DNA from 4 places in the Psychromonas sp. MME1 genome. Region 4 is predicted to be linked to each of the others. Evidence: predicted binding sites of a transcription regulator. Region 4 holds the regulator's gene; each other region holds the start of a gene.
What was found. The regulator MetJ, encoded in region 4, represses methionine synthesis genes. The targets are predictions, from matches to a motif close to TAGACGTCTAGACGTCTA.

Region 1: the regulator MetJ is predicted to act here: its motif matches at 1,127-1,144, upstream of metN (methionine ABC transporter ATP-binding protein MetN).
Region 2: the regulator MetJ is predicted to act here: its motif matches at 1,705-1,722, upstream of metK (methionine adenosyltransferase).
Region 3: the regulator MetJ is predicted to act here: its motif matches at 1,723-1,740, upstream of metA (homoserine O-succinyltransferase).

What each region holds. Positions count from the first base shown of each region.
Region 1 covers NZ_CP160906.1:1,625,914-1,629,096, reverse strand. Annotated here, with positions in the region: gene AB2N10_RS07465 (efflux RND transporter periplasmic adaptor subunit) at 1-727, opposite strand, end outside; gene metN (methionine ABC transporter ATP-binding protein MetN) at 1,236-2,270, shown strand; gene AB2N10_RS07455 (methionine ABC transporter permease) at 2,260-2,946, shown strand; gene AB2N10_RS07450 (MetQ/NlpA family lipoprotein) at 3,005-3,183, shown strand, end outside.
Region 2 covers NZ_CP160906.1:2,412,352-2,415,534, forward strand. Annotated here, with positions in the region: gene AB2N10_RS11055 (DUF3802 family protein) at 1-97, opposite strand, end outside; gene AB2N10_RS11060 (peptidoglycan DD-metalloendopeptidase family protein) at 164-1,522, opposite strand; gene metK (methionine adenosyltransferase) at 1,765-2,913, shown strand; gene AB2N10_RS11070 (SprT family zinc-dependent metalloprotease) at 2,934-3,183, shown strand, end outside.
Region 3 covers NZ_CP160906.1:3,268,138-3,271,320, forward strand. Annotated here, with positions in the region: gene AB2N10_RS15000 (MATE family efflux transporter) at 1-1,149, shown strand, start outside; gene AB2N10_RS15005 (GNAT family N-acetyltransferase) at 1,152-1,637, opposite strand; gene metA (homoserine O-succinyltransferase) at 1,771-2,694, shown strand.
Region 4 covers NZ_CP160906.1:2,783,742-2,786,924, forward strand. Annotated here, with positions in the region: gene AB2N10_RS12805 (GGDEF domain-containing protein) at 1-1,454, shown strand, start outside; gene metJ (met regulon transcriptional regulator MetJ) at 1,476-1,748, opposite strand; gene AB2N10_RS12815 (methyltransferase) at 1,873-2,940, opposite strand; gene AB2N10_RS12820 (beta-ketoacyl synthase chain length factor) at 3,169-3,183, shown strand, end outside.

The sequences.
Region 1 (3,183 bases), 1.2 Mb from region 4:
TTTTTACGCGACTATCGATACTGCTTAGTATGGCTATTTTATCTTCAGCAGTTAGTTCTGTGCTGCTGATTTTAACTTGTTGTTTTTCTTTTAGTAAATTAATGTGGCGAGCTGCGATAGGTACGTTAAGACGTAATTGTGACGCATCATCAAGGGTGGTTAATACCGTATTCGGTGTAACCAATTGACCGCGACTTAAATCAACTAAGCCTAGTTTCCCAGAAAAGGGTGCTACGATGGTTTTATCTTGTAAAGCTGCTTTTGCTAATGACAATTCGGCTTGTTGAATAAGCCATTGTGTTTCAGCACTTTCTAGTGTTGCTTGTGTTACCGCCCCGGTTTTAAAAAGGGCCCGATAGTTGTTATATTGGCGTTGGTAGTCAACTAAGCGCGCCTGCTCACGATTGACAACAGCAAGTTGGTGGCGATCATCGAGTTCCACCATCACACTGCCTTTTTCTATCATTTGACCAGATTTAACATGAATCGATTTTATTTTCCCTTCGGATTCAGGTTTAACCTCGATGGAATTAATCGCAAATACCGTCCCTAATAGGGGGACTTTTTCATGTAATACCTGTTTATCAACGCGTACGACTTCCACGGAATGTGTTGGCGAAGCGGTGTTGGTTTGCTTGTTTTTATTTTCACCATCTTGGTTATTGATAAGGGTCCATCCTATTAAAAACAATGCGATTATCACTGTTAATAAAAGGTATTTTTTCATGCTTTGCTCTTGCTGTTTATAAATGATGCTTAGCGATAGCCCGGTTAATGTAATGGGGGGATGCTAAGTAGAAAATTGAGTGAAATATAAAAGGTATTTCTCTGCCTTTATGTTATCTCAAAGGGGGGATTTATAGAAGTAAAATAGTGTCCGAACAGAGATTCCCATCTTACCTCGGTATGCCTTGTCAGTGGCAATCATCCATTTATTTCCCTCACTTAAATTGGTCATATCGTTAAAGGCATGACTACTATTAACCCGCGACTGTTTAATAAATGTGAAGCAAACATCACTGATTGTAATGCTCGATGTTACTGCCCATAAAAAGATCATCAAGTAAAAGGGCGTTGCGTCCATGAAATTATAAAATTTTACTTAGTTGCTAAGCATTGATTGACTTGGACGTCTAGACGTCTTACTATCGGTTTTTATTTATGTACTCATGTCCCGCTTTGCGATGATGACAAACATAACAGTAATCGACTCTTAATTAAATTCAGGACATTTGATGATAGAAATAAAAAGTGTAAATAAAGTTTTTTATCAGGGAGATAAAGCTATCCATGCGCTTAGCGATATTAATCTTAATATCGCTGAAGGTTGTATATATGGCGTTATTGGCTCCTCTGGTGCAGGTAAAAGTACTTTAATTCGTTGTGTGAATTTATTAGAGCGGCCAAGTAGTGGTCAGGTTATCGTCGATGGGATTGATTTAACTGCACTTTCTAATCAGCAATTGACATTAACGCGTCGTAAAATAGGCATGATATTTCAACATTTTAACCTGCTTTCATCATGTACTGTTTTTGATAATATTAGCCTCCCTTTAAAATTGGCGGGGGTAAATAAAAAAACGATAAAGGCTAAGGTCGAGAGCCTGTTGGCGCTGGTGGGGCTGAGTGATAAGCGTGATACCTATCCTGCTAATTTAAGTGGAGGGCAAAAACAACGTGTTGCGATTGCCCGCGCTTTAGCCTCTGATCCTAAAGTATTACTTTGCGATGAGGCAACCAGTGCGCTTGATCCCGCGACGACACAGTCCATATTAGAGCTTCTTAAAAAGATCAATAAAGAATTAAACCTGACTATTTTACTCATCACGCATGAGATGGCCGTGGTCAAAGGAATTTGTAGTGAAGTTGCCATTATTGGCGGTGGCAAATTAGTTGAACAGGGCGCGGTTGGCGATATTTTCGCCCACCCAAAAAGTGCTTTAGCACGTGATTTTATTCGTTCGACATTAGATCTTTCGATACCTATCGATTACAGCGAACGCCTATTAGCAGCTCGTACTGAAAATAGTTACCCATTAGTCCGTTTAGAATTTACAGGCGCTTCCGTTGATGCGCCATTGATCAGCCAAGTTGCGCGACTATTTAATATTGATATTAGTATTCTTAGTTCAAATATGGATTACGTTGGTGGGGTTAAATTTGGTCTTATGTTAGCGGAATTTTTCGGCACAGAAGAAGATGCAGATAAAGCAATCGCTTTTCTTAAAGAGCACAACATAGAAATAGAGGTATTAGGATATGTCGCTTGATTCAATTTTTAGCTGGTGGGCTAACAATGATCGCCTTATCGCACTATTAGTGGACGCGCTAGGGCAAACATTAGCCATGGTGTTTACTTCTGGATTCGTGGGTTTTTTATTTGGTATTCCGCTCGGTATTTTATTACATTTAAGTAAAAAATCAGGCCTATTAGAAAATCATGCGCTTAATAAAATATTGTCAACCGTGGTTAATATGGGGCGTTCTATCCCCTTTATTATTTTGTTGGTCGCTATTATTCCGTTTACTCGTTTTCTGGTTGGTAGCTCAATTGGCACGGCAGCGGCGATTGTCCCTCTCACTATTGCTGCGATTCCATTCATTGCGCGTCTTGTTGAAGGGGCGTTACTTGAGGTGCCGTCGGGGTTGATTGAAGCAGCTCAGGCGATGGGCGCTAAACCTGCGCAGATTATCACTAAAGTACTATTACCAGAGGCGCTTCCCGGTATCATTAATGCAGCGACGATCACCCTCGTTACGTTAGTAGGTTATTCGGCGATGGCGGGAACGGTTGGTGGCGGTGGCCTTGGTGACGTTGGTATTCGTTACGGTTACCAACGCTTTGATGGCTCAGTGATGCTGATAACCGTTGTTATTTTGGTGATTTTGGTACAACTCATTCAATCTGTCGGTGATTATTTAGTTAAGCATGTTGATCATCGCTAAGCGCTTTTATTACAACTAAAACTACAAAAATAGGGTATACCCTAAAAGGAGCAACACTATGAATTTTAATCTTAAAAGCATTTTTACCGTGCTAGGTTTAGCATCGACATTAGCACTTACGGGATGTGGCGAGAAAGAGTCGGCAGAGCCCGTGGTCGATCATTCTAAAATTACGGTGGGGGTTATTGCTGGCTCAGAGGCACAAGTTGCAGAAGTGGCAGCAAAAGTGGCCAAGGA
Region 2 (3,183 bases), 370 kb from region 4:
TATCACCTTCCTCTGAATTAATTTGACCTTCAAAAATATCTAGGTTGTCAGCAAAATAACCAACACATGCCTTGTAAGCATCACTTTCTAATAACATAATGATCTACCCTGAAATTAATGATTGCTATATAAAATAATAGTACGACTTAAGCAACTCGTGCAATTAAATGGATGCTAAACCCAACTCTTTTAAAAATAGGTCTCTTCGTTGCTCAAATACCTTCATCTGTTTTTTAGGTACCTCTTGAGATAACGGTAAATCGACACGCATAGCATCAACGGGTCTGTTGTAGACATGGAATTCGTAATGCAAATGAGGTCCGGTTGAACGGCCTGTATTACCACTTTTAGCAACTAACTCTCCCATTTTAACATGCTGCCCTTTATGCACATATATTTTACTTAAATGTAAAAAGCGCGTGGTGTATTTACGTCCAAGTTTTATCACCACATAGTTACCAGCAGCAGCATGATACCCCACTCGCTCGACAACGCCATCGCCAATTGAGTAGACTTTTGTACCAGTTGGCACGGCAAAATCGGTACCATTATGGGGTCTGACTTTTTTCGTTACAGGGTGTAAACGTTTTGGATTAAAGTTGGAGCTAATACGATATTTTTGCTTAAGTGGTACACGTTTATAAGCTTTATTCAAACCGCGTCCCTGTTGATCGTAATAACGCCCATCTTCATTAAGGAATGCCGTATAGGTTTGTCGACGGGTGTTGATGATAACCGCTAGCACTTCACTATCTAAGCTATACTGACCATCGATATACTGCTTAGATACCAACACATTAAAGGTATCTCCTGCTTGCAGCTGACGGCGAAAATCAATCCGGTCCTGTAGTGCATCTGATATCTGTTGAATCTGCCCTGAGGTCAGCCCTGCATCTATTGCATTATTATAAAAACTACCTGTTATTGACCCTTCATATGAACTATTTTGCCACTCACCTTGTTTCGTTTCTAACAGGGCAACATACTCATTATCCTTAAGTGTAAAGGTCAATGTATTAGCCAGATCAATAATGACCTTCAAAGCCATTAATTTATTATCAGGCGAAATTAGTAAGTAAATTTGCTGACCAGGTAATAAGTTATCTAAACGTAAATACTGTCTATCGACCTCAAGGAGTTCTTGTAGTAATGCCGCTGACAACCCCTCTTTTTCAAATATCGCACTAAGTGTATCGCCCTTTTCTATTTCAATTTGTACTTCTCTATAACCGAGCGGATTTGGCAGTGTATCAACATATTCCGCAGCCACTCCTTCAGCGGGCTCTAAACTTGCCTTGGTTTGTAATTTTGTTGAGCTAGGCTCGGCAACATTTTGACTAATAGATGGCAATTTCAATTGTCTTTTAATACTTTTGTCTTTAACCCTTTGCATCGGCATAAAAGAAATGACCAATAAAAAAACAAACAATATAATTAAAGCAAAAAAATGTTTTTTTGGTAAGTTATTGATAAATGAAACAAATGAAAGTAAAAATGCTTTTAGGCGGATAAAAAAAGTCATATATAGAACTCAAGAGCTAAAATGAATACAGCCGAAATAGAAAAATGAGGCGCTAGTATATACCCATGATACTTCAAGATGCAAAGTCAACAAGAAAAAGTGTCGGCGTAAAATAACCAAGCGCTTCATCCTATTCGTGAAGTTAAATAAAAGGGTGTTTTTCATCACAGAAAAATGTATTATAGACGTCTAGATGTAAAAACATCTAAAATAATTACACTCATCTCATTTTAGGAGTCCATATGTCACGTGACTTATTCACTTCAGAATCCGTTTCTGAAGGTCATCCAGATAAAATCGCCGATCAAATTTCCGATGCGGTACTTGATGCCATTTTAAAACAAGATAAAAAAGCACGTGTTGCCTGTGAAACCTATGTCAAAACAGGTATGGTGATGGTGGGTGGTGAAATCACTACCGATGCATGGGTTGATATTGAAGAGATCACTCGTAACACGGTACGTGATATTGGTTACACCAGCTCTGAAATGGGATTTGATGCCGATTCTTGTGCAGTCCTTAACGTAGTGGGTAAACAGTCGCCTGATATTAATCAAGGTGTTGATCGTAGTGATCCACATGAGCAAGGAGCCGGCGATCAGGGACTTATGTTTGGTTATGCAACCAATGAAACAGAAGTCTATATGCCAGCCCCTATCACTTATGCTCACCGTTTAGTGAAACGCCAAGCAGAAGTTCGCAAAAATCAAACATTGCCATGGCTGCGTCCTGACGCAAAAAGCCAAGTAACCTTTGCCTATGATAATGGCAAAATTGTTGGTATCGATGCCGTCGTATTATCCACACAGCACTCTGAAGGTATTAAGCAATCTGATTTGATTGAAGCGGTAATGGAAGAGATCATCAAACCTGTATTACCAGCAGATCTATTAACAGAGCAGACTAAATACTTCATAAACCCAACGGGTCGTTTTGTTATTGGTGGCCCTGTTGGCGACTGTGGTTTAACTGGACGTAAAATTATCGTTGATACTTACGGTGGTACTGCGCGACATGGCGGCGGTGCATTCTCTGGTAAAGATCCTTCTAAGGTTGACCGTAGTGCTGCTTATGCTGCACGTTATGTTGCCAAGAATATCGTTGCGGCTGGTCTTGCGGATCGTTGTGAAATACAAGTTTCCTATGCTATTGGTGTTGCAGAGCCGACCTCAATTAGTGTTGAGACTTTCGGCACAGAAAAAGTGAAGAAAGAGCTGATCATTCAACTTATCCGTGAACATTTTGATTTACGCCCATACGGGTTAATCGAAATGTTAGATCTTATCCAGCCAATTTACCAAGCGACGGCAGCCTATGGTCACTTTGGTCGAAATGAGTTTCCTTGGGAAGCACTGAATAAAGTTGAAGATCTGAAAGCTGCCGCATTTTAAGAGAGATAACCAACTCTTTTATGGTCAGTAACGAAGATAAAAAAGCACTGCAAGTTAAAGGTGAAACATGTTTCATTTTAGCTGAGTGCTTTTTTAATCGCTCTTTTCAGCGCCCAAGTTACCTCTTTAATCAACGAGGAAAGAGCGCAGCAACGGCACATCTACAGCGTAATTTAATTAAATTCAACGCGATCCTTTATCAACAAAATAAAGAAACCTTTTTACAACAGGTCGTCGCCCACGAAGTCGCTCATCTAATTGTTTATCAAT
Region 3 (3,183 bases), 480 kb from region 4:
TTACGAATGTCGACGACAGGTTTAGTTGCACAGGCCTATGGGGCAAATGATTTTTCACTTATTTTACGTTTATTAATGCAATCAATAGCCATCGCATTACTATTAGCGATGGTAATTCTATTATTACAGTTTCCCATTGCTGAACTTGCTTTTTATTTTGTTGATGGCAGTGAGCAAGTGCTGCGCTATGCGCGCCAATATTTTGATATCCGAGTTTGGAGTGCGCCTGCGGCATTAGTTAATATGGTGCTATTGGGGTGGTTATTAGGCATGCAGAATGCGAAAGTCCCCATGTTTTTATTGATTGTTACCAACCTGGTTAATATGCTGCTAAGTGTCTTATTCGTTGTCGTTTTTAAATGGCAAGTCGCAGGGGTTGCCTGGGCATCATTAAGTGCTGATTATATCGCCTTAATGTGTGGTTGTTATTTTGTTTTTAAGCGACTTAGACCGCACTACCAAAAGGGAGATCTTACAAAATCCTACCATCTATTAATGCAATTCACCTCCTTAAAACGCTTTATCACATTAAACATGGATATATTTATTCGCACACTATGTTTGCAGATAACCTTTGCCTTTATGACGATGCAAGGGGTGAAGTTAGGTGATGATATTGTCTCTGCGAATGCTGTTTTAATGCAATTTTTACTAATCATCTCATTTTCTATGGATGGCTTGGCCTATGCCGTAGAGGCATTGATAGGCAAAAGTATTGGTCAGCGTAATTTATCGTCATTAAAACAGAGTATCAATGCGACCTTATTTTGGGCCTTTCTATTTTGTCTCATTCAATTTGTTGCTTTTTATAGCTATGGTGATTGGATTATTGCGCAAATAACATCCATTAAACATGTGCAAGATGAAGCAAATCACTACTTGCCATGGTTGATTATTGTTCCAATAACGGCGATGTTAGGATTTGTTTTTGATGGTGTCTTCATCGGTATGACACGCGCTAAAGAGATGCGCAATAGCATGATATTTTCCTTGGTCGTAGTATATTTCCCCTTTTGGTTGCTTTTTTCAGGGCAAGGTAATCACGCGCTTTGGATCGCGATGAATGCTTTTATGTTATCGCGAGGGGTAAGCTTGTTGTGGATATATAGACGTATTGATAGGCAGGGAAGGCTTTTGCTTCCCACCTAAATTTATTTGTTGAGAGATTTAGTCCAAAAAATAGCACTTCCATAAGCGGGATCTAATTGATAACCTGAAAAGCCTTGTTTTTCATAGGCTTTCTTTGCTATCTCGTTTCCTTCTAGTACTTCTAAAGTAATTTTGCAGCAATCTCGAGAATGGGCAATGCGCTCTATTTCAGAAAAAAGCAGTGAGGTTAACCCTTGACCGCGAAAATCATTATGCACTACGACATCATGGATATTAAATAGCGGTTTGCAGGCAAATGTTGAAAATCCTTCGATAGCTGTTAATAGTGCCGCGGGCGTTTTATCCTTAAAGACTAAAACAATAAAAATATCAGACCGTTTTAATAGTGCAGCAACCAGATTCTGTTTGGCAAAATCAGATAAATCTTCACCGCCACCCATAGGATCAGAGGCATAGTGAGACATCAGTGTTAAATAAGCTTGTGCATGGTCAGCATTGCTCAAATCAGCTTGCATAGTGGTAAACATTGACAATCCTTTACTAATAAATAGGTTAAATAGTTTTTCATAATATCATTAAATTTAAAGCTTTGTTGTATTGGTCATATTGAGTTAGACTTCTAGATGTCTAAAACTATTACATCTATTCTGTGGAGGTTATATGCCTATTCGTATTCCTGATGATCTGCCTGCGGCGGGCATTTTAAAGTCTGAAAATATTTTTACTATGTCTGAATCACGTGCAAGTCACCAGAATATTCGTCCATTGCGTGTGCTGATTTTAAATTTGATGCCAAAGAAAATTGAAACCGAAACACAGTTGATGCGTTTGCTCTCGAACACACCATTACAGGTTAATATCGAGCTTATTCGTGTCGATGCGCGCGCATCAAGAAATACACCGACAGAGCATTTAAATAAATTTTATAGTGATTTTGAGCGAGTCAAAAATCAGAAATGGGATGGTTTTATTATCACAGGTGCGCCCTTGGGTAGCGTTCCCTTTGAAGAGGTTTACTACTGGGATAAATTTAAAGAGATAGTTGAATGGTCTCGCCATAATGTAACCTCAACCATGTTTTTATGTTGGGCGGCACAAGCTGCACTTAACTATTTATATAATTTAGAAAAAGTAACGCGTAAAACAAAGCTTTCTGGTATTTATCAACATACGACTTATAACCATCACCATCCTTTAGTACGAGGATTTGACGACCAGTTTTGGGCGCCATTATCACGTGTTGCTGAATTTGATTCGGAGTATATTTCAGATCATACTGATTTAACGATATTTGCTGATGCCCCCGGTGCTGGTGTCTATTTAGCGGCGAGTCCAAAATGTCAGCAAGTGTTTATTACAGGCCATCCAGAATATGATGCCAATACCTTAAATAATGAATATTTACGAGATCTGGATGAGGGATTGAACCCTAATTTACCCGTTAATTATTACCCTAATGATGACGAAAATGAATTACCACGGGCGACTTGGAGAAGTCATGGTAATTTACTTTATAGCAACTGGTTAAATTACTGTGTTTATCAAGTGACCCCTTACGATTTTGGTAAACACAATAGCGATTAAATTAATTGTGATCTTGCTTTGGAAATTTTAATTAAAGTTACTTGAAATAGTAGCAATAGAGAAAATCAAGACTACACTTACAATGTTAGAGTAGAGGAAAAAAGAGTACCTTTAGCGCAACAAGCGTGAGAGTTTGTTGATTATCTTAAAACAGTTTTGGAGGGATTATTATTACTTCATATCGTTTTTTGGTGAGATTGTTATCCAATCAGGAGTTGCGTTAGGTAGCTCGTAGGCCTGAGGGCAATAGGATAAAATCTTTTATTTTGACGCTTTTATAACAGTGATAAGGTGGAAAGTAAGAGTAGAACGCTAGTTGTAGATTTTTTCATAAATAGGGAGGAATTAAATATTATTACTTCGTATCAGTTTATTAAAGATGGTAATCAAATCAGGAGCTTGTGATTAACAACAGCTCATTGCCAGAATGGCGCCTAGGTTAACCGTCTTTTACAACGTGATAGTCGATGGCATGTTAAGTTTATTTTT
Region 4 (3,183 bases):
AATTACTGGAAAAAATAGGCTTCCCGCCTTCCCGTGTCGTCATTGAATTAACTGAACACAGTCCCTTAGAGAATTATGAACTAGTTCGAGATGCATTAAAGCATTATAAGGAGATGGGCTTTGAAATTGCCATGGATGATTTAGGCTCGGGTTACTCTGGACTTCGTATGTGGTATGAGTTGCGCCCCGATTTTGTTAAAATTGATTGCCACTTTATGTGTGATATTGATAACGATAAAGTAAAACAGCAATTTGTACGCTCGATAAAAAATATTGCTCAAGAGCTAGATTGTAAGGTGATTGCCGAGGGTATTGAAACAGTCGATGAATTTCAATTTATAGAAAAAATTGGCTTACCATTTTGCCAAGGTTATTATTTTAGTCACCCAGAGCCGCTCCCCATCCAAAAGGTAGAGAACCATTTTTTCAGTGATAGGCGAGTCACCAAAAGAAGTAAAAACAGGCTTATTTCATCAAAAAAAGTCGGTGATTTATTGCAATATATCGATGCAATTAACGTTTCAACAAGTGTAGAAACGTGTGCGGATTTGTTTAAGCAAGCACCAGACTTAGATAGCATTCCAGTGCTTGATAATAATATACCGATTGGCTTAATTCGCCGTAACAGCCTAACAAATTTATTTTTTTCAAAATACGGGCGAGAATTATCAGGCAAAAACAAAATAACATCGCTCGTTGATCGGCATGTTCTGATATTAGAGAATAATTTACCGATTGAACAAGCCAGTATGTTAATTAGCGATCAAGTTAGAAGTAAAAAAGCACTGGAATTTATTATTGTAAGTAATGGAGAATACCAAGGCGTTGGCTCCATTATTGACCTTCTTAAGGAGATCACTAATCTACAAATCGATAATGCGCGCTATGCCAATCCACTCACTTTGTTACCTGGTAATGTCCCCATCAGTAAAAGATTAGATCTACGGATTAAAGAGCAAATACCCGTTGCGGTCTGTTACATCGATCTAGACCATTTCAAGCCATACAATGACTATTATGGTTATGAAAAAGGTGACCAAATAATCCTTGGCGTTGCAGATATTTTAAGAGAGGTTATTACTGATCGTGATGACTTTATTGGCCACATTGGTGGAGATGATTTTATTTTAATTCTATCCTCTGATTCTTGGCAAAAAAAATGCCAGAAAATACTCAACAAGTTCGCTAACTGGGTTCGCGATCGCTACCAACCAGAAGATCTACTAAAGGGCGGAATATTAGGTGAAGATCGCGAAGGTAATAAACAATTCCACCCGCTTTTGAGTTTATCCATAGGTTGCGTAAGTTTACCACCGCCCATTTGTAAAACGCATCACGATGTTGCCGTATTAACCACATACGCGAAATCAATGGCTAAAAAAATGAAAGGTAATTCTCTATTTGTCTACAACGACATAGCAACAGACAATCAACGACGAGATAAAGCGAGCTAGTTTTTTAAATATGGAACATTATTATTCAGTTGTTACTTTATCTGCATCTTGATTTTTATCTAGGTCTTCATCTTTCGGCAAAGGCTGCCCCGTATAGGCATGCAAAAATGCTTCACAAAGCAATTCGCTATTGGTTGCATGGCGCAGGTTGTTTACTTGACGACGCGTTCGCTCATCGGTCAGTATTTTCAAAACTTTGGTGGGAATTGAGACGGTTACCTTTTTAACTTGCTCACTTTTTTTACCGTGTTCAGCATAAGGGCTGATGTATTCACCGTTCCATTTTGTAGACATGTTTAAGACCCCATAGTTTTTATGGGGCATTTTAACGTGTGTTGTGATTTTTGGCAATCCGCACATCAAGATGGCTAGATGTCCGCCATGTGGTTCAACAGCAGAGAATGAGAAATTTTCCCCATTAATTTACCTGTAACTCAAGCAGGGTATGCCCCAAACCGATATCATCACTACGTTTCACCACAACAAATCCTGCGGCCTCAACTATCTCCAAGAAATCTTCACTGCGATAAAAGCGACTATTCCCATTAGCAAGACAGGTAAAATATAATGACGTTGCATTTAAGCTTAATGTTGCCGCTTCATATTTCTGAGCATCACAGAACAGCTCTAAAATATACAATTTAGCCTGTTTACTCATGGCATTACGTACTCGTTGTAAAATACTAAGTATCTCCATAGGAGAAAAACAATCTAGAAATTGACTCATCCACCAAATATCAGCGCCCGTTGGTAAAGCGAGGTGTTTATCGAGCATATTCATGGGGTAACCTTTTATGCGATCTGCAAAACCTTGTGCTTTTACGTTTTTCATCGCCATTTCAATCTGCTGTGGCAAATCAATAATCGTCATTTCGACATCACTATCATAATTAACGCATTGTAAAGACCATCTCCCGGTGTTGCCGCCAATATCAAAGATACGCTTAGGTTTATCTTTAAATATGGTTTGCAAAAGAATAGGGAAAGCTCTATCTGAGTAGAAATGGTCGAATTCAAACCAGCTTTTTTTCGCTTTCCCAGGCAAAATGGATAAACCTTCATAAATGTTTGCCCAATTACCCAGCTCCTTTAAACCCGCAGGAACGCCCTTTTGTATCGATTCGGTTAAATGCATCATCGCGGCATAACAAACATCCGCCGTGAAATCTAAGTTAATACGCGTCATTTTGTCGTGTAATAGGAAATACCCTAGGTTAGCAATAACGTAATTGGGTTTCTCCCATGTAACGATATGGGCACTTAATGCCATTTCTAATAACACTTTTACGCCATATTCAGAAACATTCGTTTGCCGACTTATTTCTGTCGCACTTAACCCTTGTGACTGAGCGTTATCTAATACCGTTAAAATGCCGAGATCTCGTAACGTGCGAGCAGCATGAAAAACAATTGGGGAAAAGGCCAATTTTTGTGCTTCATTTTTTGCTTGTAATGCCGTTAATGGATCCTTAGAAAAATCAATCATGACGCCCCTATTATTTAATCTATTAATTTGTCTGTTATTTCGTTAATGAATCGTAATTCAACTGCTACGAGTAGGGTTATTGTATGTTTTTATTGGCAAAGTAACAGTATCAGCAGCAATTAATCTTTTTTTGATCATATCGCGAGTAGCAATGCATGATTGATGGTAGATTTACTACCTTGCTATGCTACAGCTTGTAACTCGTCATTAAAACAAAGAATAAGATTTATGGATGATATCGAA